4 regions of the Variovorax robiniae genome follow, and region 3 is predicted to be linked to each of the others. Evidence: predicted binding sites of a transcription regulator. Region 3 holds the regulator's gene; each other region holds the start of a gene.
What was found. The regulator LexA, encoded in region 3, represses DNA repair genes until DNA is damaged. The targets are predictions, from matches to a motif close to ACTGTATNNNNATACAGT.
Positions count from the first base shown of each region.

Region 1 (7,545 bases), on a different contig from region 3:
CTTGCAGGTTCACGGCCTTGCAGGCTGCGATCACGCCGGTGGCGATGGTGTCGCACTTCATGATGCCGCCGAAGATGTTCACGAGGATGGCTTCCACGTTCTTGTTCTTCAGCATGATCTTGAAGGCTTCGGTGACCTTCTCGGGGGTGGCGCCGCCGCCCACGTCGAGGAAGTTGGCCGGCTCGCCGCCGAACAGCTTGATGGTGTCCATCGTGGCCATGGCCAGGCCGGCGCCGTTCACCAGGCAGCCGATGTTGCCGTCGAGGCTGATGTAGGCCAGGTCGAACTTCGACGCTTCCACTTCGGCCGCGTCTTCCTCGTCCAGGTCGCGCAGGGCGACGATCTCGGAGTGGCGGAACAGCGCGTTGCTATCGAAGTTGAACTTGGCGTCGAGCGCCATGACCTTGCCCTTGCTGTCACGGTTGAGCGGGTTGATCTCGACCAGCGAGGCGTCCGTCTCCATGTAGCACTGGTAGAGCTTCTTGAGGATGTCGACCGTTTGCGCGGTGGAATCGGCGGGCATGCCGATGCCGTCGGAGATTTCCTTGGCTTGCGCGTCCGTGAGGCCCACCTTGGGGTCGGCCATGACGGTGATGATCTTCTCGGGCGTGTCGTGCGCGACGGCCTCGATGTCCATGCCGCCTTCGCTGGAGGCGATGAACGCGACCTTCTGCGTGGCACGGTCGGTCACGGCCGAGACGTAGTATTCCTTCTGGATGTCGGCGCCGTCCTCGATGTAGAGGCGGCGGACCTTCTGGCCTTCCGGGCCGGTCTGGTGTGTGACCAGCTGCATGCCGAGGATCTCGCCGGCCAGGCGCTTGACGTCGTCGATGCTCTTCGCAACCTTGACGCCGCCGCCCTTGCCGCGGCCACCCGCGTGGATCTGGGCCTTGACCACCCACACCGGGCCGCCGAGCTTCTGGGCGGCCTCGACCGCCTCCTGAACCGTGTAAGCCGGAATGCCACGCGGCACCGGCACACCAAACTTGGCAAGGATTTCCTTGCCTTGGTATTCGTGAATCTTCATGAGGATGTCTCTCGGAAGAGGATGTTGGGACGGGAGATGGGGAGGCTGCTGTCCGGGGGCCGCGTGCGTTGCAGGACTGGCCGGCGAACAACCGGGGAATGTATCATGGTGCGCTGCACCAACCGCAGGCTTTCACTTGTGGTCAATACGTAGTTTCTCCAGCGACAAAAGAACTCAACACCATGGCCAAGGTCTTCATCGACGGCGAAGCCGGTACCACCGGCCTGCAAATCCGCGAACGTCTCGCCACCATGCCCGACATCGAGGTGGTCAGCATCGCGCCCGCCTTGCGCAAGGACGTGAATGCCAAGCGCGAACTGATGGCCGGGGTCGACCTGGTGATCCTGTGCCTGCACGACGATGCGGCCATCGAGTCGGTGGCGCTGATCGACCAGATGAGCGGCAAGAAGCCCAAGATCATCGACGCGTCGACGGCGCATCGCGTGAATCCGGCCTGGACCTTCGGGTTTCCGGAACTGGTGCCGGGCCACTGGGAGGCGGTGGCCAAGGCGGATCGCGTGGCCAACCCGGGTTGCTATGCCACCGGCGCGATCGCCATGGTGCGACCATTGATCGACGCTGGACTGCTGCGCGCCGACCAGCCGATCGCCCTGCCCTCGGTCAGCGGCTTTTCTGGTGGCGGCCGGACCATGATCGAGGCCTATGAGTCGGGTGCCGCGCCAGCCTTCGAGACCTATGCGCTCGGACTCAAGCACAAGCACATCCCGGAGATCATGAAGTACACGGGGCTCACGCACCGCCCGGTCTTCATCCCCTCGGTCGGCAATTTCAAGCAGGGCATGCTGGTGCAGTTGCCGCTGGACCTGGACGAACTGCCCGGCAAGCCGAAGGCCGGCGACCTGCATGACGCGCTCGCGGCCCACTATGCCAAGAGCAATACGCCGGCCCAGTACGTGAAAGTGCTGCCGCCCACCGACGGCGGCAAGATCGATCCGTTGGCGCTCAACGACACCAACGAGCTCGAGATCCGCGTGTTCCCGAACGAAGACCACCGCCACGCGGTCGTCATCGCGCGGCTGGACAACCTGGGCAAGGGCGCCAGCGGGGCCGCGGTGCAGAACCTGGAATTGATGCTGGGGCTCTGAGCTTCGTCGAAGCGAATGGACGATTGGCCGCCTGGGCGCCGACGCCGCATGCCGGAGCCGAGCGATGCTCGCGGAACCAAGTGCGCCTTTGCCGTCGTCCCGACACGAGGTTAGCTCCTCCTTCTTGTTCGCTACATATTTGATAGCAATCCGTGCAATTGTGGCGGGCATTCCCGCATGTTTTGGCGGAGGAATGTGGCTATCATGCGGCGACCAGAACAAGAGGAGAGCTCAACATGGCCGCCAAATTCCAGAAGCCCACGGGCGCATTCGTCGCTGCCTCGTGGGCCGCACTCTTCGTCGGTGCGATCGTCTTCCTGATCGGGTTGTGGAACGCGTCCATGCAGCTCAATGAAAAGGGCTACTACTTCACCATCCTGATGTACGGCCTGTTCTCCGCCGTGTCCCTGCAGAAGTCGGTGCGCGACCGGCTCGAAGGTATTCCGGTCACCAACATCTACTACAGCCTGTGCTGGTTCTCTCTGCTGCTGTCGGTAGCGCTGCTCGCCGTGGGCCTCTTCAACGCGACCTTGGCGGGGAGCGAGAAGGGCTTCTATGGCATGGCCTTCCTGCTCGCACTGTTCGGCGCGGTGGCCGTGCAGAAGAACGTGCGCGACATCGCTGCGCACAAGGCTGACTCGCCGCTGGGCGCAGACGAGGCTGACGCGGCCTGATCGGCGGAAGGAAGTTCGACGCCACCGCGCAGGAGGATGCGCGGCAATGCGATGGAGCGCAGCACTGCGTCAGCGCGTCAGGTAGAAGCCGGCAACCACCAGGGCGGCGTGTGCACCGATCGCGATCCACCAGATCTTGTGCGAGGGCGTTGCCGCCTCCTGGAGGGCATCGCCGATGCGCTGGGTGAGCATGGAGCGCAAGGCCGGGTCTTCCGCGCCTGCCGCCGCCGCGCCGAATTCGCCCTGGGTCTGCTGCCAATGCGCCACCATGTCCGACAGCGGCAACCGCGCGAGCACGAAGCCGATGGCGGCGCGCACCGCCTTGCTCTCGCCCAGGACGGGCTCCAGTTGACGGCCCAGCGTTTCGACGGTGAGCCAATCCGGCACACGCTGCAATGCGCCGTGCGTGCGGGGCATGGCCTCGATGCGGCCCGCGATAGCCGCCGCCGATCGCTGCGAAATGGTGCGGCCATGCGCCCTGACGATCTGTTGCAGCGCCCCAGCGTGACCCTGCTTGACGCCGATCATCACGTAGAGCGGGACGAACAGCATCATCAACATGGCCACCAGCAAGGGCGGCGAGGCCAGCATCGCCAGCACGCCGCCGACGCTGCCCGCATGGCCTGCCAACATGCCCGGCCCATTGAAGCGGCTCAGGTACCAGGCGAACGCGCCGCCGCCGAACACCAGCGCCAACAGTGCGCCTGCGACAACTGAACTCGCGTAGGCCGCGCTGGCCTTGAGACCAGTGCGCATGAGCGACGGCGAAGCCGCCGATGAAGCATTCGATGACACGATTTCTCTCCCGAATTTGCGGTCTGCGCCGCCTCTTCGAATCATGCCAGCCCACACCTCCGATGGGCACTTTTAATTGTTGTCTGCGTTCGTTTTGAGCACTCTGGCGACCACGTCGGCGGAGAAGCCGCGGGCCAGGAGGAAACGCATCTGCCGGGCTCGATCGGCCGCATCCCCCGGCGGCACGCCGAATCGGCGACGCCAGACTTCCAATGCACGGGGCAGTTCGGTCTCGCGCAGGCTGGCCACCGCATCCGCAATGGCTTCCGGCGCGATGCCCTTGTGGGCCAGTTCCTGCCGGACCCGCGCGGCGCCCATGCGCGACGCACGCTGGTTCAACACGGACTGGACCACGCGCGCCTCGCTGATGAAGTCCTTGGCGGCGAGTTCGTCGAGCGCCCGGCCCAGGGAGCCGGGCTCTTCCTCATGCCGCGCGAGCTTGCGTTCCAGTTCGGCGCGTGAATGCTCTCGTTGGCTCAGCAGGCGCAGCGCACGGCCTTTGAGGGAAGGGGCTGCAAATGCCATCGATGGGTGGCGCTTACTTTTCAGCCTTGTCGGCCTTGTCCGCCTTCGCAGGCTTGGCCGCGGGCGCTTCGGGCGCACCCGCATCGGCCGCCAGCAGCGGAATGCCCAGCGATTCGCGCACCTTGTTCTCGATCTCGCGCGACAGCTCGGGGTTCTCGCGCAGGAACTCGCGGGCGTTGTCGCGGCCCTGGCCGATCTTCTCGCCCATGTAGGCGTACCAGGCGCCGGACTTGTCGACGATCTTGGCATTCACGCCCATGTCGATGATCTCGCCCTCGCGGCTGATGCCTTCGCCAAAGAGGATGTCGAATTCGGCCGTCTTGAAGGGTGGCGAGACCTTGTTCTTGACGACCTTGACCTTGGTCTCGTTGCCGATGGCTTCGTCGCCCTTCTTGATGGTGCCGATGCGGCGAATGTCCAGGCGCACCGAGGCGTAGAACTTCAGCGCGTTGCCGCCGGTCGTCGTTTCCGGCGAGCCGAACATCACGCCGATCTTCATGCGGATCTGGTTGATGAAGATGACCATGCAATTGGTCTTCTTGATCGTGGCGGTCAGCTTGCGCAGGGCCTGGCTCATCAGGCGGGCTTGCAGGCCGGGCAGGGAGTCGCCCATTTCGCCTTCGATTTCAGCCTTGGGCGTGAGCGCGGCGACCGAGTCGACCACGATCAGGTCCACCGCGCCGGAACGCACCAGCGAGTCGACGATTTCCAGGGCCTGCTCGCCGGTGTCGGGCTGGCTGATCAGCAGGTCGGACAGGTTCACGCCGAGCTTCTGGGCATATTGCACGTCGAGCGCATGCTCGGCATCGACGAAGGCGCAGGTGCCGGCCTGCTTCTGCATGGCGGCGATGACCTGCAGCGTGAGCGTGGTCTTGCCCGAGGATTCCGGGCCGTAGATTTCAATGACGCGGCCGCGCGGCAGGCCGCCGACGCCCAGGGCGATGTCCAGGCCCAGCGAGCCGGTGGAGACCACCTGGATGTCTTCCAGCGCCTCGCCCTCGCCCAGCCGCATGATCGTGCCCTTGCCGAACTGCTTTTCGATCTGCGCCAACGCGGCTTGCAGTGCCTTGGCCTTTTCGCTGTTCGGGACCGAGATGCTGGTGCCCTTGACGAGTGCGTCCATGAAAAATCTCCTTGAATATCAACGGGTTGTGTTTGGTTTTGGCATCTGTGTTTGACAACAGGCTGGATGCTTGAACAGTAGTGTATGCGGCTGTATAAATCCGTAAAGGCGATTTTTAGTCAGTTTGCTTTACCATCTGCGCCATGACCACGGCACCCCACGAAGACGACTGGCGGCAGACCCACCTGGGCCGCCTGCTCGGCCATGCGATGCGCCGCTTCGACGAGCGCGTGTTGACGCTGATGGCGCACGACATCGAGGTGCCGCTGGCGTTGTCGAACCTCGCGGCACGGCAACAGGTCAGCGCCGCCCACATCCACATCACCCGGCACCTGGCGCGCAACGGCTCGCGCCTGACCGAACTCGCCGATCGCGCCGGCATGAGCAAGCAGGCGATGGGGATGCTGGTCGACCAGTGCGAGGCCTGGGGCATCGTCACGCGCGGGCCCGATCCGCTCGATGCGCGGGCGCGGCGCGTGATGTTCACCACCGACGGGCTGGCCTGGCTCGATGCCTTCCGCCGCGCCGTCGCGCAGGCCGAGCAGGAGTTTCGCGCCAGCGTGGGCGACGAGGTGGCGACGGTGGTGATGATCGGGCTGGAGGCCTATGCCACGTGAGCGGCAGGGCATGCACGCACTCCTAGAATCTCGGCCTGAAAGCTACAAGCGCAGGGAGGACACAAGACCAACGGGACACCCCCATGCGAATCCTGATTGCCGAAGATGACCAGGTCCTGGCCGATGCCTTGCTGCGCAGCCTGCGCACCTCGGGCGCCGCCGTCGACCACGTGGCCACCGGCTCGCAGGCCGATGCCGCGCTGATGACCAACAGCGAGTTCGACCTGCTGATCCTCGACCTCGGCCTGCCCAACCTGCACGGCCTGGAAATCCTCAAGCGCCTGCGCGCCCGCGGCTCCACCTTGCCGGTGCTGGTGCTGACGGCAGCCGACAGCGTGGAGGAGCGCGTCAAGGGCCTCGACTACGGCGCCGACGACTACATGGCCAAGCCCTTCTCGTTGCAGGAGCTGGAGGCTCGCGTGCGAGCGCTCACGCGGCGCGGCATGGGTGGCACCAGCAATGCCATCCGTCACGGCCCGCTGGTGTACGACCAGGCGGGCAGGGTGGCGACCATCGACGGCCGGATGATCGAGCTGTCGGCGCGCGAACTGGGCCTGCTCGAAGTGCTGCTGCAACGCGCCGGCCGGCTCGTCAGCAAGGACCAGCTGGTCGAGCGGCTGTGCGAATGGGGCGAGGAGGTGAGCCTCAACGCGATCGAGGTCTACATCCACCGCCTGCGCAAGAAGATCGAGAAGGGCCCGATCCGCATCGCGACGGTGCGCGGGCTGGGGTACTGCCTGGAGAAGATCCAGGCGTAGCGAGGCACGGCAGCCTCGAGGCTGCTGGCGCGGCAGATTCGAGATCGCCCCCGCTTCTTGGGTGAACGCGTGGAATCCGTCGCGCGACCATCGGCCCTGTTCCGCTTCGATATGCGGGAACTTGCGAACAATTGACAATCCGTTTCATTTCCATGGAAAACGTCAATTGAGATTCTTCAATCGCGGCCAGCGCTCGCTGTTCGGCGAGATCCTGGACTGGATGCTCACGCCGCTCCTGCTGCTGGTGCCGGTGAGCATCAGCGTGACCTGGCTGGTGGCTCAGGGCATTGCCAACCGGCCCTTCGACCGGGCGCTGGAATACAACGTCCAGACCCTGGGCACGCTGGTCACGGTGCAGGGAGGTAGCGTGCAGTTCTACCTGCCGCAGCCGACGCGCGACATCATGCGGGCCGACGACACCGACCATGTCTACTACCAGGTGCGCAATGCCGAAGGCGACCTGCTCGGCGGCGACGCCGACCTGCCGCCGCCGCCGGACGACGAGTCGCCATCGAACGAACGCGTGCTGATCCGCGAGGACCGGATGCGCGACGAGACGGTGCGCGTAGCCTACACCTGGGTGCAGCCGCGCCTGCCCGGCGCCGGCCTGGTGCTGGTGCAGGTGGCCGAGACGCGCCGCAAGCAGGAGGTGCTGGCCACCGAGATCATCAAGGGCGTGCTGCTGCCGCAGTTCGCGATCCTGCCGCTGGCGATCCTGCTGATCTGGCTGGCGCTGGTGCGCGGCATCAAGCCGCTGTCGGAGCTGGAAGACCGCATCCGCGAGCGCAAGTCCGACGACCTGAGCCCGCTCGACGACAGCGCGGTGCCTGTGGAAGTCGCACCGCTGGTGGCGTCGGTCAACGGACTGCTGAGACGGCTGAACGAAACCATCGCGACCCAGCGCCGCTTCCTGGCCGACG
Region 1 covers NZ_JBBKZS010000016.1:96,277-103,821, forward strand. The annotation lists gene sucC (ADP-forming succinate--CoA ligase subunit beta) at 1-1,027, opposite strand, end outside; gene argC (N-acetyl-gamma-glutamyl-phosphate reductase) at 1,210-2,133, shown strand; gene yiaA (inner membrane protein YiaA) at 2,370-2,807, shown strand; gene WKW79_RS27705 (hypothetical protein) at 2,877-3,563, opposite strand; gene recX (recombination regulator RecX) at 3,675-4,127, opposite strand; gene recA (recombinase RecA) at 4,141-5,250, opposite strand; gene WKW79_RS27720 (MarR family winged helix-turn-helix transcriptional regulator) at 5,394-5,867, shown strand; gene WKW79_RS27725 (response regulator) at 5,951-6,625, shown strand; gene WKW79_RS27730 (sensor histidine kinase) at 6,792-7,545, shown strand, end outside.
Region 1: recA (recombinase RecA) is a predicted target of LexA. The motif match lies at 5,312-5,329, and genes of this name have one in related genera.

Region 2 (7,545 bases), on a different contig from region 3:
TCCGCAAAGTCGTTGGCCAGCAGGTGATGGTCGTAGTGGTCGCTGATGTAGTTGGGCGTGGACTCCAGCGACGAGCGGCTGTAGATCGTCGGCTTGACCTTGCGCGCCGACCTGGCCTTGGGCTCCGGCTGGAACAACTGGGCGATGTCGATGCCCAGCGAGAGCGCGACTGCGGCGAACTTCTCGTAGCTGATGGACACCTGGCCGAGTTCCATCTTCGACAGCGTCGGCAGCGACACGCCCGACTTCTCGGACAACTGCTTGAGCGTGAGGCCGCTGCTCTTGCGGACTTCGCGGATGCGATGGCCCATGGCCTGGCGGTCGATCTGCGTGGCCTGCGATGGGGCGGTGGTCGCCGCTTTCGCCACGGGCTTGGCCGCTGGTGGCCGGACCTTTCGGGGAGGGGCCTTCGCGAGAGGAGGTGTCTTGGGCACGATGGCGGCAGTATGCCTTGGCGAGGCATTGGTGGAAACCATGTTCTCCCTTGTGAGAATTCTCATTTACGATAATTGCCGCGAGTCAACCGACGGGGAGGAAGTGCTCTACGGGGCTCGTATCGAACAATATCTGGAGCCAATCAAATGAAGCCTTTCCGATTCATTCTCGTTGCCGGTCTCGCCACGACTTGCGTGGCCGTCTGGGCGCAACAGCCCACCCAAACTGTCACCATCGGCTACGTCGGGCCCACTTCCGGCTCCATGGCCCACTACGGTGTGGATGCCCGCAATGCCGTGACGCTCGCCATCGACGACCTGAACCAGCAGGGCATGGTGATCGACGGCAAGCGCATCGAATTCAAGCTCGCAGCCGAGGATGATGCGGGAGACCCCAAGCAAGGCACCCTCGCCGCGCAAAAGCTCTGCGATGCCAAGGTCGCGGGCGTGGTGGGCCATATCAACTCCGGCAGCGCGATCCCGGCCGGGCGCATCTACAGCGAATGCGGCATTCCGCTGATCTCTCCGGGCGCCACGAATCCCCAGTTCACCAAGCAAGGCTACAAGAACGTGTACCGCCTGGTGGCCAACGACAACGCGCTCGCCACCGGCCTGGCACGTTATGCGGCCGAGCAGTTGAAGGTCAAGCGCGTGGTGGTCATCGACGACCGCTCCGCCTACGGCCAGGGCGTGGCCGAGGTGTTCGAGCGCGAGGCGCGTGCCGCGCACATCCAGGTCATCTCGCATGAGTTCACCACCGACAAGGCCACGGACTTCCAGTCGATCCTGACCGCCATCAAGGCCAAGAACGCGCCCGCCATCTTCTTTGGCGGCAACGATGCGCAGGCCGGTCCGATGCTGCGCCAGATGGAGCAACTGGGCATGGGCGACGTGCGCCTCATGGGCGGTGACGGCATCTGCACCACGCAACTCGGCAAGCTGGCCCAGAACGCCAAGCCGCTGGCCAATGTCGTGTGCGCCGAAGGCGGGCTTTCCGTCGAGAAGATGAACAACGGCAAGGCCTGGAAGGCGAAGTACGACCAGCGCTTTCCCAAGGAGTACGTGCTGTTCGCGCCCTATGCCTACGACGGCGTGATGGTGATGGCCGACGCGATGAAGCGGGCCGGCTCGACGGACCCCGCCAAGTACATGGCGGAACTCCCCAAGACCAACTACCGCGGCTTGTCGACACGCGTGCAGTTCGACAGCAAGGGCGACCTGAAGAACCCGCAGTTCACGCTGTACACGTACCAGGACGGTGTCAAGACGCCGCTGTACGACTGATGATCATTGACGACTACCTTCGCAAGACGCCGACTTCGGCGCAGTGGTCGCAACGTGCTCGCAAGAGCATGCCCGACGGCGTCACGGTCGATACGCGCGTGTTCAATCCGTACAGCCTGTACGTGGCCCGCGCGTCCGGCGTGCACAAGACCGACGTGGACGGCAATGTACTGCTGGACTTCTTCGGCGGCCATGGCGCCATGGTGCTGGGGCACTGTCATCCGCGTGTCACGGCGGCGGTCACCGAGGCGATGGGCCGCGGCGTCCAGTACGCCGCCTGCCATCCGCTGGAAGTGGGTTGGGCCGAGCGCATCGTCCGGCACATTCCCGGCGCCGCGAAGGTGCGATTCACCGGCAGCGGCACGGAGTCCACGATGCTGGCCTTGCGCCTGGCGAGGACACGCACCGGCCGCGAATGCATCGTTCGCGTGGCCACGCACTACCACGGCTGGCATGACTTCGCCACCTCGGGCTACAACGCGCAATTCGACGGTTCGCCTGCGCCCGGCGTGCTGGGCGAGGTGGCGGCGAAGACCTTGCTCGTGCCGCCCAACGACATCGCGGCGCTCGAGCAGGTGTTCGCGCAGCACGGTGCGTCCATCGCGGGTGTCATCGTCGAGCCGCTGGGCTCGCACTTCGGACTGGTGCCCGTGGCCGACGCGTACTTGCAGCGATGCGCCGATCTGGCGCGCTCGCATGGGGCGCTGTTCATCCTCGACGAGGTGGTGTCGGGCTTCCGCATCGCACCGGGCGGTATCCAGAGCCTGCTGGGCCTGCGGCCCGACCTGACCTGCCTGGGCAAGGCGGCCACGGGCGGCATGCCGGGCGGCGCGGTCGCGGGCAGCGAGGACGTGATGGGCATGCTGCAGTCGTCGTCGCCGCGCAAGGTCTTGCACCAGGGCACCTTCACCGGCAATCCGGTCACGGCGGCAGCGGCGATCGCGGCCATCGACGAGATCGTCGAGAAGGATGTCTGCACGCACATCAACGCACTGGGCGACTACGCACGCGCGAGCCTCAACGACATGTTCGACCGCAAGGGCGTGCGCTGGCTCGCTTATGGACGCTATTCGGGCCTGCACCTGATGCCGGGCTTGTCGCCACGAGGTTCCGATCCGTTCGCGATCACGCGCGGGGAGGTCGCCAAGCCTTCCGCGGAACTGGCGGCCGCGTTGCGCATGGGCCTGATCCTGGAAGGCGTGGACATCGGTGGGCGCGGGACGGTGTTCCTCGCCTGGCCGCATCAACGCGAGCACGTGGACCAACTTGTCACGGCCATGGACCGTGTGTTGGAGCGCCTGGGCGAGGATGGGTTGCTGGACGCGTACGAAATGACGCAGGCGACCGCCTGAACCTCGCGTCTCGCGGGCTCGGCAGCTACGCCGCCCTCAGCGTCTGCAAGGGCGATTCACCATAGCGCTTGCGATAGGCCGTGCTGAATCGCCCCACATGGTTGAAGCCCCAACGCAGTGCGATGTCCGTGACCTGCGCCCCGGGTGGCGCACTGAGCAGGTCCTGCCGCGCCCGCTCCAGCCGGGCGGTGCGCACATAGGCCATCGGCGACTGTTGCAGGTGCTTCTGGAAGGCCAGGCACAGGCCGCGGACACTGGCACCGCTGGCCTTGGCGACCGTCTCCAGCGTCAGCGTTTCATACAGGTGCGCATGGATGAAATGCTGTGCCGCGCGCACCTGGCGCGGCGCCGCGGCGCGTTGCGACTGCGACAGGCGCACTGAATAGTTGCTGCCCTGGCGCAGCAGCAGATGATGGATGAGCGCTTCTTCCTGCACCGGCAGCAGTTGCGGCGCCAGCGCCTGCGAAGGCATGTGCAGGCTGCAGAAATGACTGGCGAGCTGGTGCTGCCAGCTGCGGCCCGTGTCGTTGTCGAGATGCAGTTCAGGGTCGAACTCGATCGGCCGGCGCAACTCGTCGTCGAGGAGGTTGCGACACGTGTTCTCCACCCGTTCGCGCGGGATCTTCACCAGCAATTGGCGGCAGCCCTCGTGCCAGTCGAGTTCCAGGCCGAGGCTGGGCGAGATCACCGCGCCGGTGCTGGGTGAAGCCGCCACGGGCCGGCCGTCCACGCGGATCGCGGCGGAGCCCGCCAGCGGCACCTGGAACAGCACGAAGCCGTCGAGTTGCCCCGGTTCGATATGCACGGCCGCGCCGTACTGGAGAACGAAGAAGGAGAGCGAGCCCACATGCGCACCGAACAGTGCCGCATCGACCTTGCCCTTGCCCCAGGACAGGTCGTGTTCCTTGAATGCGAGGGCGGTCTGGTGCTTGACCACGTCGGGGTCGTCGGAGACGAACACAGGCGACTGGCAAATCGGCTGCATTTCCGAACTGAACCACGCTTCCATGAAGTGCCCTTTGCACTGTGTGCCGCCGCAGCGGAATTGAACCTGGAAAAACTGATACCGATCACGGTGTACTCAGGCGCATCCAACTGCTTGTTCCAGGTTCAACCGATTTCGCGTCGAATTATAGGAATCGGGTCGCACCGCTCTCATAGGGTCTGTATTGACCCACCCCCGAAGCGCCTGCGGCGCCCGGGCGGCCGCCATAGGCGGCTGCTCTTGCGGGCCGTCCAAGCCTGCGCAGGCAGGCTTGGAGCCGCGGCCCTCAGCCCCTTCGAGGGGGCGCACCCAGTGGCCCGGCAAAGCCGGTTCCACGGGTGCTCCCGAACAGAACGCACGGACGGCATGCGTCGTTGGTGTTTAGAAGTGGTATTCGGCGCGGATCTGCGGCGTCTTGGCGAGCGAGCCCGGGACGCTGCTGGGGTTGCCGAACTTGTTGCGCCAGTACTGGTATTCCAGGCCCACGCGGAACTTGTTCTTGCCCCAGTTGAGCGGCACGCCCGCGTCGTACCAGAGGATGCCGTCGAAGTTGGTTTCGGTCGCCGTGTTGTTGCCGAACTCGTCCTTGCCCTTGGGCGCGATCCAGTTCAGGTAGCCCTCGAAGGACAGGTTGGTGTCACCCAGCGGTATTGCCCAGGTCACGCTGAGCGCGGGGTGCGTCTTGTAGTAGTAGCGGCGGTCGATGCTGTTCGGCTCGTTGCTTTCCCACAGGGCCAGCACGCCGATGTTGAGGAAGCCGGGCACGTCCATCATCACCGTCGGGCCGAGCACGACCATCTGCTTGCGCGAGGCGTAGCCGGGGTCGTTCTTGTGGTTCCAATCGAAGCCGCTGGTGATGCCCAGGCCGCGCACCGGGCCGAAGGCGAAGCTGCTGCCGGTGATCTTGCCGAGGTCCAGCGTGTTGCGGTAGACGATGTAGGTCTCGGTCGCGTCGCTGTCCTTGCTGTCGGACTTCAGCACGTCGATGTTGAGGTAGTTGGTGCCGTACTTGAAGCCGTCGGCATGGGTGAAGTTGACGATGTTCTTGGCGATGTCCTGCCTGTTGTAGGGCTCGCGGAACTGGGTCCCGTAGCGGTAGCCGATGGAGGTGTCGCTCCAGTCGAGGAAGTCGGCATGGGCGAAGGAACTGGCGAAGGCGAGGGCGGCGAGCGCCGAGGCGGCTTTGAATTTCATCGGGGAACTGTTGTTGGGGACATGGAGAAAGCGCCTGGGGGCGCGACACATCTGGTTGCAACATTTGTGCCAAAACTGACCGATGGGTCAGTAGCGATTGTAAGACCTGTAAGGGTATACCCTTGTCTCTCCCTTCCGGACTCGACTGGACTGTCAAAAAGAAAAACCCGGTGGGCTCGAAATACTGTATAAAAATACAGTTATCGATTCCATCATGGGCCTCCTTTCCCTCGACCCTTTCTTGACTTCGGGGCGTCACAACGTCTGGCGCGGCGACGAGCTCGGCGGCGCCGACGCACAGATTGTCGCGACCGGCCATGCGGCGCTGGATGCGCAGTTGCCTGGCGGCGGCTGGCCGGTTGGCGCGATGACGGAGGTGCTCCAGTCCGCGCCCGAGGCGCATGTCTGGCAACTGCTGCTGCCCGCGCTGGCGCAGGCGGTGCAGGCGCGTGGCGGGCCGGTCGTGCTGATCGGTGCGCCGCAGGAGCCCTTCGGGCCGGCGCTTGCGGCGGGGGGCTTGCCGGTGGAGGCCTTGATGTGGATCCGAGGGGAGGCTGCGGGCGCCCGCCTTTGGGCCTGCGAGCAGGCGCTGCGCTGCGCCGACATCGCGGCCGTGCTGGCCTGGCTGCCGCAGGCGCGGGTGGGTGAGTTGCGTCGGCTGCAACTGGCGGCCGCGCAGCATGAAGGGCTGCTGTTCGTGTTCCGGCCGGAATCCGTGGCGCAGAACGCTTCGCCCGCGCGGCTGCGCCTGCAGGTGGTGCCGGAAGCGGAAGGCCGGATGCAGGTCCACCTGCTCAAGCGCCGCGGCCCGCCGCTCGCAGCGCCCCTCACGCTGCCGGCGCGCAACGGGCGCATGACGGCGCTGCTGGCTGCCAGCCAGTTGCGTCGCAAGGCGCGGTTGCAGCAGTTGGGCGGGGTGCCGGTGGAGGCGGGGGCGACGGTGGTGAGCATTCCACTTGGGCGGCAGCGAGGTCTCGAAGTGCCGGGCGTGGGGGCCGAGGTTCGCGCCGGGCCGAGCGCTTGGAAAGGAGCACCCAGTGCACTGGATCGCCCTGCGCTGGTCGCCTGAATCCGGCCTCCCGCGCGATGCGCTCGGCTGGTGGGCGCTGCAGTTCACGCCGCGCGTCACCTGGCTCGACGAAGGCTTGCTGCTCGAAGTCTCCGCCTGCGAACGCCTGTGGGGTGGCCGACTTTCGTTGATGCGCCAGATTTCCGCGTCGAATCCGTCAGAGGCGCCCGTACAGCGGGTCCAGGGCGCCACCAGCCTCGTCGCGCTGGCTCGCCTTCGCATGTTCGCCCGCGGCCAGAAGCCGCCGGCAGATGTGCCGGCCGCCTTGCCGCTCGACACCCTCAGCGCGGCGCAACCGCACCTGGACGTGCTGGCCCGTCTCGGCTGCCAGACCTGGGGCGATGTCGCGGCGCTGCCGCGGGGCGGGCTGGCAAGGCGCTTCGACACGACCCTGAGGACTGCACTCGACATCGCCTGGGGCCTGCGCCCCGACCAGCACACCTGGCTCACGCTGCCCGACGTGTTCGAGCAGAAGCTGGAACTGCCCGCACTCGCCGAAACCGCGCCCGAGCTCATGTGGTCGGCCAACCGCCTGCTGTCCGCCCTGCAGATCTGGCTGCGCGGCCGCCAGCGCGGTGCGGTGGCACTGGAGCTGGAATGGACGCTCGATCTCCGGCGCCTCAACGGCGTCGACCTGCCCCCGCACCAGCACATCACCGTGCGCACGGCCCAGCCCACGCAGGACATGGCGCACCTGCGCCGCCTGATGAGCGAGAAACTGGCGCTCACCCAGCTCGCCGCTCCCGCGAGCTGGCTGCGCCTGCGCACGTTGGAGACCGCGTCCTGGGCCGGCGCCAGCACCAGCTTCCTGCCCGAGGATTCGCGCAAGGGCGACAAGCTGCATGAACTGGTGGAACGCCTCAGCGCGCGGCTCGGCGCGCAGCAGGTGCTCGTGCCGGTGACGCAGGCCGACCATCGGCCCGAAGCCATGCAGGCTTGGCAACCGGCGCTGGGCCGCCCCCGCGCCGCCAAGCCCGCCTTGCAACCCGATGGCTTGTATCCGCCCTGGCTGTTGCGCCAACCCCTGCCGCTGGAAATTCGCGGCGGCCATCCCTATTACCGCGGCAAGCTGCGCCGCCTGAGCGGCCCGCAGCGGCTGGAGGCGGGCTGGTGGGGCGGCAAGGAGGAAGAGGGCGGCCATCCGGCGGTGCGCGACTACTACATCGCCGAAAGCCCCGAGGCAGGGCTCGTGTGGGTGTACCGCGAGCGCCTCTCCGCCCCGCTGGC
Region 2 covers NZ_JBBKZS010000008.1:297,123-304,667, forward strand. The annotation lists gene WKW79_RS20410 (helix-turn-helix domain-containing protein) at 1-476, opposite strand, end outside; gene WKW79_RS20415 (branched-chain amino acid ABC transporter substrate-binding protein) at 582-1,718, shown strand; gene WKW79_RS20420 (aspartate aminotransferase family protein) at 1,718-3,070, shown strand; gene WKW79_RS20425 (AraC family transcriptional regulator) at 3,096-4,079, opposite strand; gene WKW79_RS20430 (outer envelope protein) at 4,437-5,249, opposite strand; gene imuA (translesion DNA synthesis-associated protein ImuA) at 5,464-6,318, shown strand; gene WKW79_RS20440 (Y-family DNA polymerase) at 6,287-7,545, shown strand, end outside.
Region 2: imuA (translesion DNA synthesis-associated protein ImuA) is a predicted target of LexA. The motif match lies at 5,433-5,450, and genes of this name have one in related genera.

Region 3 (7,545 bases):
CCGACACTGATCTTCTGGCGATACTTCCGCACGCGCGTCGACGAGTACCTGCTGAACCTGGAACTCGCCGGCGAGCGATTCGCGCGGCACTTGAACGCGCTGAGGAAATAGCCGAATGCCCCGTCACTTCCTGAACTCGCTGCCCCTCGCTCTTGTGGGCTGGCGCTGCGATCGCCTGTCATGACGCGGGACCGCATGCATTTCCGCCACGGCGCGCGCGACGAGCCGGAGATCAACCTGATCCCGTTCATCGACGTGCTGCTGGTGGTGCTGATCTTCCTGATGCTGTCGACCACCTACAGCAAGTTCACCGAGATGCAGTTGCGCCTGCCGGTGGCCGACGCAGACGCGCAACGCGACTACCCCAAGGAAATCATCGCCGCCGTGTCGGCCGACGGCCGCTACTCGATCAACAAGACCGTCCTGCCCGACCGCAGCGTCGAGACCGTGGCCGCCGCGCTCTCTTCCGCTTCCCGCGGTGGCAAGGATTCGGTGGTGGTCATCAGCGCCGATGCCAACTCCTCGCATCAATCGGTGATCACGGTCATGGAAGGTGCTCGCCGCGCCGGCCTGATGCAGATCACCTTCGCAACGCAGTCGGCCGCGCAGGCCGGGCGCTGAGTCTTGGATCTGCAGCAGGCATGGCTCGGTCGCGGCCCGCTGGCGTCGCTGCTGTGGCCTGTCTCGCTGATCTTTGGTGCGTTGGCTGCCGTCCGGCGCTGGCTCTTTCGGATTGGCGCGCTGCGCACCGAGCGCGTGGGCGTGCCGGTGCTGGTGGTCGGCAACGTCATCGCTGGAGGGGCGGGAAAGACACCGGTGGTGATTGCGCTGGTACGGCATCTTCGCGCGCGCGGCATCGAGGTCGGTGTCATCTCGCGAGGCTACGGCCGCAAGACGAATGATTGCCGGGAGGCGCTGCCCGGCGCCGATCCACGCGATGTCGGCGACGAAGCCGCGCTGACACGCCGCCTCACCGGCGTGCCGGTCTTCGTCGCGGCGAAACGCATCGAGGCCGCACGCGCATTGCTGCAGCACTATCCGCGAACCAGGCTCATCGTGAGTGACGACGGCCTTCAGCACCTGGCCCTCGCACGGGACATCGAGCTTTGCGTGTTCGACGACCGCGGCATCGGCAACGGTTGGCTGTTGCCGGCAGGGCCTTTGCGCGAGCACTGGCCGCGACGCTGCGACCTGGTGCTGCACACCGGCGCGCAACCGGCATTCGCCGAAGGCTTCCGCTCACAGCGCATGCTGGCCGACCATGCATTGCGCAGTGACGGCAGCCACGTCCCCCTCTCGGAAATGGTGGGCCAGCCCGTTGTCGCGTTGGCTGCCATTGCGAAGCCCGAGGGCTTTTTCGAGATGCTGCGGACGCGAGGCATCCGGCCCGATCGCTGCTTCCCATTGCCGGACCACTTCGACTTCGACGGCTGGCAGCGTCCGGCCGGAAACCAACTCCTCCTCTGCACTGAGAAAGACGCCGTCAAGCTCTGGCGCGTGGCGCCGGAGGCACTGGCCGTGCCGCTGGTGTTCGTACCGGAGCCCGCGTTCTATGCTGCGCTCGACGCAAAGCTATCATCGCTCGATGGACACCAAGCTGCTTGAATTGCTGGTCTGCCCCGTGACCAAGGGGCCGCTGACCTGGAACCCGGAGAAGCAGGAACTCTCCTCCCGCTCCGCACGCCTCGCCTATCCGGTGCGCGACGGCATTCCGGTCTTGCTGGAGAACGAGGCCCGAACCCTCACCGACGACGAGTTGGGGCTTTGAGCAACATCGGATCGATTCCGGGCGCCGCGGCTCCCGTGAGAAGCCATGAGGACGGCGCGAAGCCTCCGTTTGTCGTGCTCATCCCGGCGCGCCTCGCATCGACGCGCCTGCCGGACAAGCCGCTGGCCGACATTGGCGGGATTCCGATGGTGGTCCGTGTCGCACAACGCGCGCATCTGTCCAGCGCCGCGCGCGTCGTGGTGGCCGCCGATGACGCGCGCATCGTGGACGCTTGCCGGGCACACGGCGTCGAAGTGCTCCTCACCCGCACGGATCATGTGAGCGGCAGTGACCGATTGGCCGAGGCCTGCGTGCTGCTCGGACTGGCCGACAATGAAATCGTGGTCAACGTCCAGGGCGACGAGCCATTGATCGATCCGTCGCTGATCGATGCGGTCGCAATCACGCTGGCCAACGAACCTGACGCGTCCATGAGCACTGCAGTGCACGCCATCGATTCGACCGAAGACTTTCTGAATCCGAACGTGGTCAAGGCCGTGCTGGATGCGCGCGGTCATGCGCTCTACTTCAGCCGGGCGCCGATACCGTGGTGGCGCGACGGCCTTGCCAACAAGTCCCTGAGCGCCTTGCCGTCGCCGGCGCCTTTGCGGCACATCGGCATCTATGGCTATCGCGCCGGTTTCGTGCGCCAGTTTCCGACGCTGCCGCCCGCGCCCATCGAATCGACCGAGGCGCTCGAGCAACTGCGCGCCATGTGGCACGGACATCGCATCGCGGTGCACGTGAGCGACCATGCGCCGGGCCCTGGCGTCGACACGCCCGAAGACCTGGTGCGCGTGCGTGCGCGCATCGCCTCGATGGCATAGGCCGAGACCGGCTTTCCCCGAGGAAACACGGCAAATGCCCATGCTATCCTCGACGCAGTCATGACCCTGACCTTGCCCGAGCGGCATGCGTGGGGCGTCAATCGATATCCCAAGAACCCTTTCGAGGACACCATGAGACTGATTTTGTTGGGCGCCCCCGGGGCAGGTAAAGGCACGCAGGCGACTTTCATCTGCAAGAAGTACGGCATTCCGCAAATCTCGACCGGCGACATGCTGCGCGCAGCCGTCAAGGCCGGCACGCCGCTCGGGCTGCAGGCCAAGTCGGTCATGGAATCGGGTGGACTGGTTGGCGACGACCTGATCATCAACCTCGTCAAGGAACGCATCACGCAGCCGGATTGCGCCAATGGCTTCCTGTTCGACGGCTTCCCCCGCACCATCCCGCAAGCCGAGGCGATGAAAGCCGAAGGCGTCAAGCTCGACTACGTGCTCGAGATCGAAGTGCCCTTCTCCGACATCATCGAACGCATGAGCGGCCGCCGCTCGCATTCGGCATCGGGCCGGACCTACCACGTCAAGTTCAATCCGCCGAAGGTCGAAGGCATCGACGACGTGACCGGCGAGCCGCTGATCCAGCGCCCCGATGACAAGGAAGAGACGGTGCGCCACCGGCTCGACGTCTACAGCCAGCAGACCCGACCGCTAGTGGACTACTACGCGACCTGGGCCAGGACGGAGCCTGGCGCCGCGCCCAAATACCGCGCGATTGCCGGTGTGGGCAGCGTCGATGACATCACGCAGCGCGCCTTTGCGGCCCTGAGCAGCTAAGCGTTCAGAAGGGTCCGGCGTCGGGCCCCACTTCTGCCGTACCGCTTCAGCGCGGTGCTTGACGAGACAGCAGTTCGAGCATCAGCGCGATGCGCGCCTTGACCGGACTCAAACTGCCGGCGTCGCGCAACGCATCCCCGGGTTTCGGCAAAATACGGCCACTCGTGCAGCGGGTGGCGCGCAACACCGCGATGCCGGCTTCCTGCGCCCTGAAGGCAGCCGCTTCGAGCGCATGGTGCAGCGTTCCATTGCCAGTGGCGCCCAGCACAAGTCCCTTCACCGCGGCATCGCCTTCAAGTGCCTGCTCCTGGACCAGCGCATCGACGATCGCGCCGCTCGCACCGGCATGGCTCAGGATGATCTCCACGCGAGGCGCAGCACTGGCGCGTGAGATGGCATCCATGTCCGCAGCAGACCACTGCGTGTTCATCGAAGGCCACGCGCGCACGGAGCGAACCGCGCTCTCCTCGACGTAGCCGATCGGTCCCGCGTCACCGGAGGCGAACGCGTCAAGCCGATAGGTGTGCACCTTCTGCACATCGATCGCCCCGTGGATCACGCCAGCGCACACCGCCAGCACGCCGCGCGCATCCGCGGTGGCGGCCGTGACCACCGCATCCCGCACATTCTGTGGACCGTCCGGCGACAGCGAGGTCGCCGGTCGCATCGCACAGGTCAGCACCACGGGCTTCTGCGAGCGCAGCACCGAATGCAGAAAGAACGCCGTCTCTTCCAAGGTATCGGTGCCATGCGTGATCACGATGCCGGCGACATCGGATTGCTCCAGCCAATGGGTGCAGCGCGCAGCAAGGCGCTGCCAGATCGCGAAGTCCATGTCCTTGCTGTCGACCTGCGCCACCTGCTCCGCGTGCAGCGAGACGCCAGCCACGTCGATGCCACCCAGCAGATCTGCTACGCCGACCTCCGCTGCCGTGTAGCCAATGTTGTCGCCAGGCTGCGCGGCGCGGCCGGCGATGGTGCCTCCCGTGCCGAGCACCACCACCCGCCTGGACCCCTTCGCTGACTTGCTCGCGACCATGCTTGCCATCTTTCAGAAACTGGTTAAAAATACAGCTACTGGATATTCAGCCAGTGCCGCTAGGAGTCAAGCGCATGCTCAACCTGTCGAACTTTGCCGTCAAGCTTACCGCCCGCCAGCAACAGATCCTGGACTTGATCCAGAGCGCGATTGCTCGCACCGGCGCGCCGCCAACACGTGCAGAAATCGCGGCTGAACTCGGCTTCAAATCCGCCAACGCGGCCGAGGAACACCTGCAGGCCTTGGCACGCAAGGGCGTCATCGAACTGGTCAGCGGCACTTCCCGCGGCATCCGCCTGAAGGGCGAGGTGCTCCGCGCCATCAACGAAACGCGTTCCAGCCAGTATTCGCTGGGCCTGCCCGGCATGGCGCAACTGGCGCTCCCACTCGTCGGCCGTGTCGCGGCAGGTTCGCCCATCCTTGCGCAGGAACACATCGACCAGACCTACTACGTCGAGAACACGCTGTTCCAGCGCCAGCCCGACTACCTGCTCAAGGTGCGCGGCATGTCCATGCGCGATGCCGGCATCATGGATGGCGACCTGCTCGCCGTGCAGGCCACCAAGGAAGCGCGCAACGGCCAGATCGTCGTCGCCCGCATCGGCGATGAAGTCACCGTCAAGCGACTGCGACGCAACAAGCAGGTCATCGAACTGCATGCCGAGAACCCCGACTACCCCACCATCATCGTGCAGCCCGGCGAGCCCTTCGAGATCGAGGGCCTGGCCGTCGGCCTGATCCGCAACACGATGCTGATGTAGCCAATTTCGACTGCCGCAGGTGGCGGGCGTATGGCGAAGAGGCCATCACCCTGTTGCAGTCGACCTGAAGAAATCCTGCCTGTGTTCAACCTCTGACCAAACTGGAGTTCACATGGGAATCGCTTTTCTGACCTTGGCCGAAATCTTCACGCCCCTTCAATCGCTGGCCAATCGCTGGATGCCGGCGCGCAACCGGACCGGCTTGCGCTACGTGGCGGTCCGCCCCGGCTGCACCGCCCGCGCATCCGCAGGCAAGGCGGCGCCAGCCGCCCGACCCTTGCGCGTGGTGCGCGTACTCGACGCGCAGCGCACCACCAGCGGCGCAGGCCGCGTCGTCATCTCGGGCCGCATGGCTGACGTCTGCGCCGAACTCGACCGGCTCGCCGCGCTGGAAGCCGCGGACGATGCCAGGCGCCTGATGCATTGAGTCAAGGCTGAACAAGTCCCCGAGCGTTGCGGGCGCTGATGCGCGCCACGCGAGGGGCATGCGGCCTTGCGAGCGCGAGACCGACGGCGCACGGCCGTCGAGGGGGCAAGGCACAATAACGCGCCATGAATATCGTGATCCTCGACGACTACCAGGATGCGGTGCGCAAATTGCGTTGCGCCAGCAAGCTCGACGCCTATGCCGCCAAGGTCTACACCAACACCGTCAAGGGGATCGGACAGCTGTCGGTGCGATTGCGGGACGCCGATGTAATCGTGCTGATTCGCGAGCGCACGCAGATCTCGCGGCAACTGGTCGAGAAGCTGCCCAAGCTCAAGCTCATTTCGCAAACCGGCCGGGTGGGCAGCCACATCGACGTGAACGCATGCAGTGAGTTGGGCATCGCGGTGGCCGAGGGCAGCGGCTCGCCACTGGCACCGGCCGAGTTGACCTGGGCATTGATCATGTCCGCGATGCGCCGGCTGCCGCAGTACATCAGCAACCTCAAGCATGGCGCCTGGCAGCAGTCCGGCCTCAAGTCGGCGTCGATGCCACCGAACTTCGGCCTGGGATCGGTGCTCAAGGGCAAGACGCTGGGCATCTGGGGCTACGGCCGCATCGGGCAACTGGTCGCGCGCTACGGTCAGGCCTTCGGCATGCAGGTCATCATCTGGGGCCGCGAGGCGAGCTGCGCCAAGGCGCGCTCCGACGGGCTGCAGATCGCGCCGAGCCGCGAAGCGCTGTTCGAGATGTCCGATGTACTGTCGGTCCACCTCCGGTTGATGGATGAGACGCGCGGCATTGTGACCTTGGCGGACCTGTCGAGGATGCGGCCGACCGCGCTGTTTGTGAACACGTCGCGCGCCGAGCTCGTCGAGTCCGATGCGCTGCTCGCGGCGCTCAATCGTGGCCGGCCGGGACTTGCCGCGATCGACGTCTTCGAAAGCGAGCCGCCGCTGCAGGGGCACGCACTGCTGCGCCTGGAGAACTGCATCTGCACGCCGCACATCGGCTACGTGGAGCAGGAGAGCTACGAGCTCTACTTCGGGCAGGCTTTCGACAACGTTGCCAGTTTCATCAAGGGCAATCCGACCAACATCGTCAATCCTGGCGCGTTGCAGGTTCGTCGTTGAGCCGCCCTCCGCTCCCAGCCGCGCTCTGGGCGTTGCTGGCGGGTAATTTCGTCATCGGCACCGGCGTCATGCTGGTCGCGGGCACGCTGAACGAGATCAGCGGGTCTTTCGGCGTGAGTGTGGCGGCCGCAGGGCAGGTGATGACCGCCGGCGCCTTGGTGGTCTGCTTCGGCGCTCCGCTGCTGGCGGCCTTGGTCGCGGGCTGGGATCGGCGCGCGCTGCTGGCCCTGACGATGGTCTGGTACGCGGTCTGCAACGTGGCAGCGTCCCTCATGCCTAGCTACATCGGACTGCTGCTCACGCGCATGCTGACGATGCTCGCCCCGGCCATCTTCACGGCGCAGGCCGCGGCATCGGTGGGCATGCTGGTGCCGGCGGACCAACGCGGGCGGGGCGTGACCTTCGTCTTCCTGGGGTGGTCGATGGCCTCGGTGCTGGGCCTGCCGCTGGGCGCGTGGCTGGGTGGCCACTACGGCTGGCGCACGGCCTTCGTGGCGATCGCGGTCGCCGCATTGTTCAGCGCCGCCACGATCTGGTGGACCATGCCGACCGGTATCCGCCCTGCGGCACTCACTCGGGCAGCCTGGGCACGCGTTTTCAAGAGTCCGGCCCTGATGGGCGTGCTGACGGTCACCGCGCTGCAGAGCACCGGCCAGTTCGTGGTGTTCGCCTACTTCGCGCCGCTGCTCAAGATGCAACTCGGCGCCGACGCGACGGCGCAAAGCTTCATGTGGGGCTGGTTTGGCGCCTGCGGGCTGGTCGGCAATCTGCTGGTCAGTCGGTATATCGATCGCATCGGTG
Region 3 covers NZ_JBBKZS010000007.1:28,279-35,823, forward strand. The annotation lists gene WKW79_RS17470 (MotA/TolQ/ExbB proton channel family protein) at 1-111, shown strand, start outside; gene WKW79_RS17475 (ExbD/TolR family protein) at 196-621, shown strand; gene lpxK (tetraacyldisaccharide 4'-kinase) at 625-1,605, shown strand; gene WKW79_RS17485 (Trm112 family protein) at 1,586-1,768, shown strand; gene kdsB (3-deoxy-manno-octulosonate cytidylyltransferase) at 1,804-2,595, shown strand; gene adk (adenylate kinase) at 2,728-3,384, shown strand; gene WKW79_RS17500 (asparaginase) at 3,431-4,423, opposite strand; gene lexA (transcriptional repressor LexA) at 4,498-5,184, shown strand; gene WKW79_RS17510 (hypothetical protein) at 5,297-5,611, shown strand; gene WKW79_RS17515 (D-2-hydroxyacid dehydrogenase family protein) at 5,737-6,744, shown strand; gene WKW79_RS17520 (MFS transporter) at 6,741-7,545, shown strand, end outside.

Region 4 (7,545 bases), on a different contig from region 3:
GTAGGAGATGAGCGGCAGCCCCGACAGCTTGATGAACGGGAAGTACGCGAAGGTCAGCGCCGACGCGAGCCCGAAGGCGAGGCTCTCCGTCATCGGCACGCCATGGTGGCGCAGCATGTTGGAGATGACGCCGCTTTCGCAGTGCGCGGCATGCCGGTGTTCGAACTTCATGGCAGGCGCTTCAAGGCTTCGACCGAAAGACCCAGCGCATCGGCATAGCGCGCCAGTTGCGATGGCGACAGCGCCGCAAAATGAGTGGGTTGCAGATGGCGCCGCACGCGCCATTGCCAGAAGCCGCTGGTCTGCGACAACAGCGCCACGTCCATGCGGCGCTCGTACATCCAGAACTCCAGCGGGGCCGCCGCGCCCGCGAGCACGCGCGCACGCGCATCCTCCGCCTGCGCGACCAGCGCGTCCACTGCATGCGTGGTGACGATCTCCTCCGCCTCCCAGCCACGCGAGCCGACGGTGACCGTATGACCGCTGGCGTCGCGCGCGTACATGAGCTTGCGATGCCCGTTGAGCGTCGCATTGCCCTCTTGCGGGACGGCGTCGATGTCCATCGCTACACGGCTTCCAGGTGGACGAAGCCACTGGAGAAGCGACCGCTCTCCGGCACGAACATCAGCAGCTTGTGGCCCTTGCGCACGCGGCCGGACTTGAACAGCGCATCCAGCATGATGAAGGGCGAGGCAGCGCCGGTGTTGCCCATCTGCCTGAGGTTGCTGAACCAGCGCTCGCACGGGATCGGCAGGTCCACTTCCCGCAGGCACTGCTCGATGGGTTGCGCAAAGAAGTGCGAGGACATGTGCGGCAGGAACCAGTCGATCTCCTCCACCTTGAGGCCACGCCGCGCGATGATGTCGCGCAAGGGTTCCTCGATGGTGGCGCGCACGATGTTCTCGTTGAGCAGGCGCACGTCCTGCTTGATGGAGAAGATGGACTGCGCATGCCATTGTTGGGACGGCGTCTGCATCCAGCCTTGCAGCGCGCCGCCGGCATCGCGGTCGGCGCCGGCGTACATGCACACGGGCAGTTCATTCGCGGCGGAAGACAGTTCGATCCAGTCGACGCGCAGCGACAAGGGCCCGCGCGGTTCGCGTTCCAGCAGCACGGCGCCCGCGCCGTCGGACAGCATCCAGCGCAGGAAGTCCTTCTCGAAGGCGATCTCGGGCCGCTCTTCGAGCAGTTGCACCTTGTGCGCGAGCTCGGCCTCGAAGTTCGCGGCCATGAGCAGCGGCGACACCAGTTCCGAGCCGGTGGCCACGGCGCGCCGCGCATCGCCAGCCCGCACCGACAGCCAGGCATGCTTCAGCGCCGCCGTGCCGGACAGGCAGACGCCCGCGCAGGACACCGCTTCAAGACGCGGCCAGCCCAGTTCGCCATGCACCATCACCGCGTGATTGGGGATGAGCTGGTCGGGCAAGGTGGTGCCGGTGGCCAGGCAATCCACCGGGCCGATGTCCTCGCCCAATGCGCGAACGGCATTGGCGGTGAGCTGGGCGTTGGTCATGGCCACCTTGCCGGTGGCGCGATCGATGGCGTAGTGGCGCGACTGGATGCCGTTGCTGCGCAGGATCAGGCGGCGCGCGCGCGAATCCTTGCCGCCGATGCGGCCAAGGACATCTTCGATTTCGTCGTTGGAGACCGGCGAGAAGGGCAAATAAGCTGCGGAACGCGTCAGGAATACATCAACTGTCATAACGGTGGCATCGGTCTGTGGCCGAGCCCGAGGGCAGCTCAAAGCGGGTCTTGATTTTAGTCAGTTGCCCCCTGAAGAGCGGTCGCAGCAAGGCCTGCAGGCCCAGGCTCACGGGCACAAGTGTGACGATGAGCGCGAACAGGAACAGCACATAGGCCAGCACCAGCGGCCGGCGCTGCACGCTGCCGGGCCGCCCCACCGCCATGATCAGCTTGCCCCAGAGGAAGAAGCTGCGCGTGCCGGCCTTCTCGCTGACGTAGAGCCTGGGTTCGGCCACCACGGCGCCCAGGCCGGCCAGCAACGGTTGCGTGCCTTTTTCGGCGTCGCCATGCAGGCCGTCGCGCAGCGCGAGGCCGAAGCGGCGTGCGCCGGTGATCTGTGCTTGCGTGAGGCCCGCGTCCGGCATGCCCCAGAAGCCGCGCTTGCGGCCGAACAGCAGCCAGGCCGGGGTGGTGATGAAGGTGGCCAGGGTGGGACCGGGGTCGGTCAGCACCACGTTGTCGATCAGCCGCGCGCCGGTTGCGGCCAGCAGCGTCTTGAGCTTCTCGTGCGCCGTGAGCCACATGTTGCGGCAGGCGATCACCGTGACCACCGGCTTGCCCTTCAGCAGGCGCGCCGCCACCGGATGCTGCAGGAAGGCGGTGATGGGCTGCGACGGCGCCAGGAACCAGACCTGCCATGGGAGGATGACCAGGTCGAACGCCTCGTCCCCCGTCAGCGACAGGGGCGCGAGCGGTGGCGGGCGCATGTGCGCCGTCTCTGGGAAGGCGTCGAAAAAGGCCAGGATGGGCCAGGGAAACGGCAGCGGCTGCAAGGGCTGCAGCGTCTCCACGTGCACCTGGATGCCGGGATCCGCCTGCAGAGGCTGGAGGATCTGGTCTGCAACGGCGTCGAGTTGCCCCGTCTGGGAATAACGAATGGCGAGCACACGCTTGGGTGGCGCGGTCGCGCTCAGCGGAAGGGAAGTCACAAGGGCAAGAGGCGGGGAGGACTTCCGAGTGTAGGGGATGTGACATTGTGAAATCTCTGTGGCGTCCACAGGGCGCGACACTGCGGTGCGCTGCTGCCCTCTCGACGGCGCGTGTAGATTCGGCGCCATGCTCCTCTCTCCCGCCTTTGTAGCGGCCTTCCTCGCCGGATCGGCCGCGCTGCTGCACGTCTCACGCGGGGCGCTGCGGCAACCCGGATCGCACGGCTTCTATCGCTTCTTCGCCTGGGAATGCATCCTGCTGCTGGTGCTGCTGAACCTGCCGGTCTGGGGCGACGATCCGCTGGCACCGCATCAACTGTTGTCGTGGGTCTTGCTGGTCGCCTCCGCATGGTTGCCGGTGCATGCGGTGCGCCTGCTCAAGCGCGTTGGCCAGCCGACGGAGGAGCGCAAGGACGAGGCCCTGCTCGGCTTCGAGAAGACCAGCACCCTGGTCACCAGCGGCGCCTTCCGCTACATCCGCCACCCGATGTATGCCGCGCTGATCTTCCTGGCCTGGGGCGCCTTCCTCAAGCAGTTCTCGTGGTTCGGACTGGTGCTGGTGCTGGCCGCGACGGTGCTGCTGTTCATCACCGCCCTGCGGGACGAGAAGGAGTGCCTGCAGCACTTCGGCGAGGCCTACCGGGCGTACATGCGCGGGACGCGGCGCTTCATCCCGTTTGTGCTGTGAATATCAGAACAGGCTCCCCTGCCCCAGAGCCCCAGGCGGGCGGAAGGCCTCCAAGTCCATGGGAATGCGCTCGCGGTTGAAGCCGATGCGCTGGGTCGCCTTCTCGAAGCGCTGGCGGATCAGTTCGGCCCACAGGCCGCTGCCCTTCATGCGCGTGGCGAAGTCGGCGTCGTAGTCCTTGCCGCCGCGCATGTCGCGGATGCGCGCCATGATGCGGCCCGCGCGCTGCGGGTAGTGCAGTTCGAGCCACTCCTTGAACAGTGGCGCGACCTCCCAAGGCAATCGGATCACGTTGTAGAACGCGCGCCGTGCGCCGGCCTCCCAGGCGGCTTCGAGCACCTTCTCCATGTCCTCGTTGACGAAGGGAATCTGCGGCGAGACGCTCACGCCGACCGGCACGCCCGCATCGACCAGCGTGCGGATGGTGCGCAGCCGACGGTGCGGCGCGGCGGCGCGCGGCTCCAGCTTGCGCGCGAGATCGCCGTCGAGCGTCGTCAGGGTGATGTAGACGGCAGCCAGACGCTTCGCCGCCATCGGCGCGATGAGGTCCAGGTCGTGCTCGATGGCGCTCGACTTGGTGACGATCGCGAAGGGGTGGCGCGTTTCGTTCATCACCTCGATGACGGAGCGCGTCAGGCGCAATTCGCGCTCGATCGGCTGGTAGCAATCGGTGGCGGTGCCGATCGCGATCTGGCTGGGCCGGTAGTTCTTCTTGCCGAGTTCGGCGCGCAGCACTTCGGCGACGTTGCGCTTGGCGATGAGCTTGGTCTCGAAGTCCAGGCCCGGCGACAGGTTGAGATAGCTGTGCGTCGGCCGCGCGAAGCAGTAGATGCAGCCGTGCTCGCATCCGCGGTACGGATTGAGCGAGCGGTCGAAGGGAACGTCGGGCGAATCGTTTTCGCCGATCACGGATTTGGCATCCTCGAAGCGGACCTCGGTCTGCGGCGCGGATCTTTCTTCCGAAGCACCTTCCTCCAGCGTGCCCCAGCCGTCGTCGTACGCGTCGCGCGCATTCTTCTCGAAGCGATGCGGTATGCGCGTCGCCGCGCCGCGGCCCTTGAGGGCATGGACGGGAATGAAGGTCTCGGTCATGGCTGAAATACTGGATGTATTCACAGTATCTCTCTACCCGTGTCCGAACGCCAGCGCCCAAGTCCATTCCCCTCGTCGGCGCCTCTAGGGTTTACCCCTAAAATGTTAATTTCCGTCAAACATTAGAGAGGGTTCACCATGCCGATCGCCATTGCTTGTCTCGTGAGCGTGGGTGTTGTCGTCGCTTCTTATTTCGTCACGATGGACAAGTCCTCCGATTAGGACTTTCGACTTGGTTCGCCGGCGGCCATGCCGGCGTGTGGCCCTCCGTCCTAATTGCAGTCTCCCTGGACGACGCGTAACATCGCGATACATAAGATACAGGGTGCGGATCGATGTCGCGGCAGGTCGCCGGGACCGTCCTTGCCCGCAGGGGGAAGTGATGAGATCTGCATACCGCGTTCTGGGCGTCCAGGGCAACGCGCAGCCTTGGGAGATCGAACGCGCGTTCAACAAGGCGCTGGCGACATTCACGCGTGAGCGCCTCCGTTCGGATGCGAGCGCAGGCGCGCAACTGGCGGATGTCATGGAAGCCTACAAGGTGCTTCACAACCCCGACATGCGTGCCGCGCATGACCGCAAGCTGGCGCAGGCCGTGTCGTCGGCGCCCGTTGTTTCCTCCTGGGTCGAGATCCGCTATCCCGAGGGCAAGGCGCCATCCCGATGGGCGCGCACGATCATGCTCTTCGCCCTGTTGCTGGCCGTCATTGGCGGCGGCGCGTGGTACCTAGAGCACCAGCGCGACCGGGCCGCCGCCGAGGCCGCCGTGGTCAGGGCCCGTGAAAGCGCGCGGCAGCAGGCGCTCGCGGAAGCCCAGCACCAGCGGATGATCGAGGCGCACCTGGTCGAGACGTCGCGCCGGGACGCCGAAGCAAAGGAACTCGAGAATCGCCGGCAACGTGACATCACCCAAGTCAAGGCGCAGCGCGCGGACACCTCGTATCCGCACATCCGGACGGTTGCGGCGGAAGACGACGAAAGGGCCGCGTTGTCGCGATAGATCGGACCCCGGTGGGCTAGAACTCCGCTTCCAGCTCGTCGATGGCCTCCGGCTCCTCCCTTGCCGCGGCGATCCACTCCTGCATCTCCGGCAACGCCATCATGTGCTTGACGTAGGCCGCGCAGGCCGGTGGCAGCTTCACGTCGTAGGTGACGAAGCGCGTGACCACCGGCGCATACATCGCATCCGCCAGCCCGGGCTTCTTGCCGAAAAGATACGGCCCGCCGTATTTCGCCAGGCACTCCTTCCAGATCTCCACGATGCGGTCGATGTCGCCCTGCGCGCGCGACCAGATCTTGAAGTTGGGAAAGCGGGCCTTGACGTTCATCGGCAGCGCGCCGCGCATGCTGGCGAAGCCCGAATGCATTTCGCCGCAGATGGCGCGGCAATGGGCGCGGGCCTTGACATCGGTGGGCAGCAGGCCGGCCCTGGGCTTGATCTCGTGCAGGTATTCGCCGATGGCCAGCGTGTCCCACACCTTGAGCCCTTCGTGCTGCAGCGAGGGCACCAGCATCGATGAGGAGAGCAGCAGCATCTCGGCCTTCATCGCCGGGTCGTCGGGCGGGATGACCTTTTCGACGAAATCGAGACCGGCCAGCCGGCACATGAGCCAGCCGCGCAAGGCCCAGGCGCCGTAGTTCTTGCTGCTGATCGTGAGGACGGGTTTGGACATCGGGATGCTCCTGGGGCTGTGGTGGTGCCGGTCTCCGGCCTGTGGCCGTGCAAGGCCCATGCCACACACTTCGGTCGATACGCTGCTTGGCCCGCAACTTGCCTTCAGGCTCCCATGCTTTACCGGGCCTACCAAAACCACACCGACATGCTGTCTCCGCTGCGGCTCGGTGCGCAGTTCCTGGGGGCCTCGTTGTGGAGCGAAGGCTCCGAGCGCACCGCGGTGCGGCAGATCTCGGCGCAGATGGAGGTGTTCTCGCGCATGCGGCTTACTCACACGCGGCCACGTTGGGGTATCGACACTGTGATGGTCGACGGCGAGGAATCGGCGGTGCACGAGGAGCCCATCCTGAAGGCGCCCTTCGGCACCCTGCTCCATTTCCGCAAGGACACCAAGGCGGTGCATCCACCGGTGCTGCTGGCCGCACCACTGTCGGGCCACTTCGCGACGCTGCTGCGCGAAACCGTGCGCACGCTGTTGCGCGACCACGACGTCTATGTGACCGATTGGCACAACGCGCGGGACGTGCCGCTGTGGCAAGGCCAATTCGGCCTCGACGAATACACCACGACGCTGATCGATTTCATGGCCGCCATCGGCCCCGGTGTGCACCTGGTGGCGGTGTGCCAGCCCTGCGTGGCCGCGATTGCCGCAACGGCCTTGATGTCGGAGGACGACCATCCCGCCACGCCGCGCAGCCTGACGCTGATGGCCGGCCCGGTCGATTGCCGCATCAACCCGACCCGGGTGAACGAACTGGCGACGGAGCGGCCGATCGGCTGGTTCAAGCGCAACCTGATCAGCCGCGTGCCTTGGCCGCATGCGGGCGCGGGGCGCAAGGTCTACCCCGGCTTCCTGCAGCTGAGCGCCTTCATGAGCATGAACATGGACCGGCACAAGAAGCAGTTCCGCGACCTCTACGCGCACCTCGTGGAAGGCCGCATGGCGCAGGCCAACAACATCCGCGAGTTCTACGACGAGTACCTTGCGGTGAACGACCTGCCGGCCGAGTTCTACCTGGAGACGGTCGAGCGCATCTTCCAGACCTATGACCTGCCGCGTGGGGTGCTCACGGTGGGCGAGCGCACGATCAATCCCGCAGCCATCCGACGCACCGCATTGCTCACCGTCGAGGGCGAGCGCGACGACATCTGCTCCGTGGGCCAGACCGTGGCCGCGCAGGACCTGTGCAGCGGCATCCGGCCCTACCTGAAGGCACACCACCTCCAAGCCGGCGTGGGCCACTACGGCGTGTTCAGCGGCAGTCGATGGAACACGCAGATCTATCCGCGGGTGCGCGAGACGATCCACGCGGCCGCCGAAATCATTCGTTGATCCGCCTGTAGTCAACGTCTGACACAACAAGTCGCAGACGCGCCTTGCGCCCTTCGAGGGCCTGCGTTTCAATGAATCGCTCGCA
Region 4 covers NZ_JBBKZS010000002.1:212,483-220,027, forward strand. The annotation lists gene darH (BtrH-related acyltransferase DarH) at 1-171, opposite strand, end outside; gene WKW79_RS05200 (DarG family dialkylresorcinol biosynthesis protein) at 168-563, opposite strand; gene WKW79_RS05205 (beta-ketoacyl-ACP synthase III) at 566-1,702, opposite strand; gene WKW79_RS05210 (dialkylrecorsinol condensing enzyme) at 1,692-2,672, opposite strand; gene WKW79_RS05215 (methyltransferase family protein) at 2,800-3,360, shown strand; gene WKW79_RS05220 (PA0069 family radical SAM protein) at 3,364-4,452, opposite strand; gene WKW79_RS05225 (hypothetical protein) at 4,778-5,452, shown strand; gene WKW79_RS05230 (glutathione S-transferase) at 5,469-6,125, opposite strand; gene WKW79_RS05235 (polyhydroxyalkanoate depolymerase) at 6,240-7,460, shown strand.
Region 4: WKW79_RS05220 (PA0069 family radical SAM protein) is a predicted target of LexA. The motif match lies at 4,462-4,479, and genes of this name have one in related genera.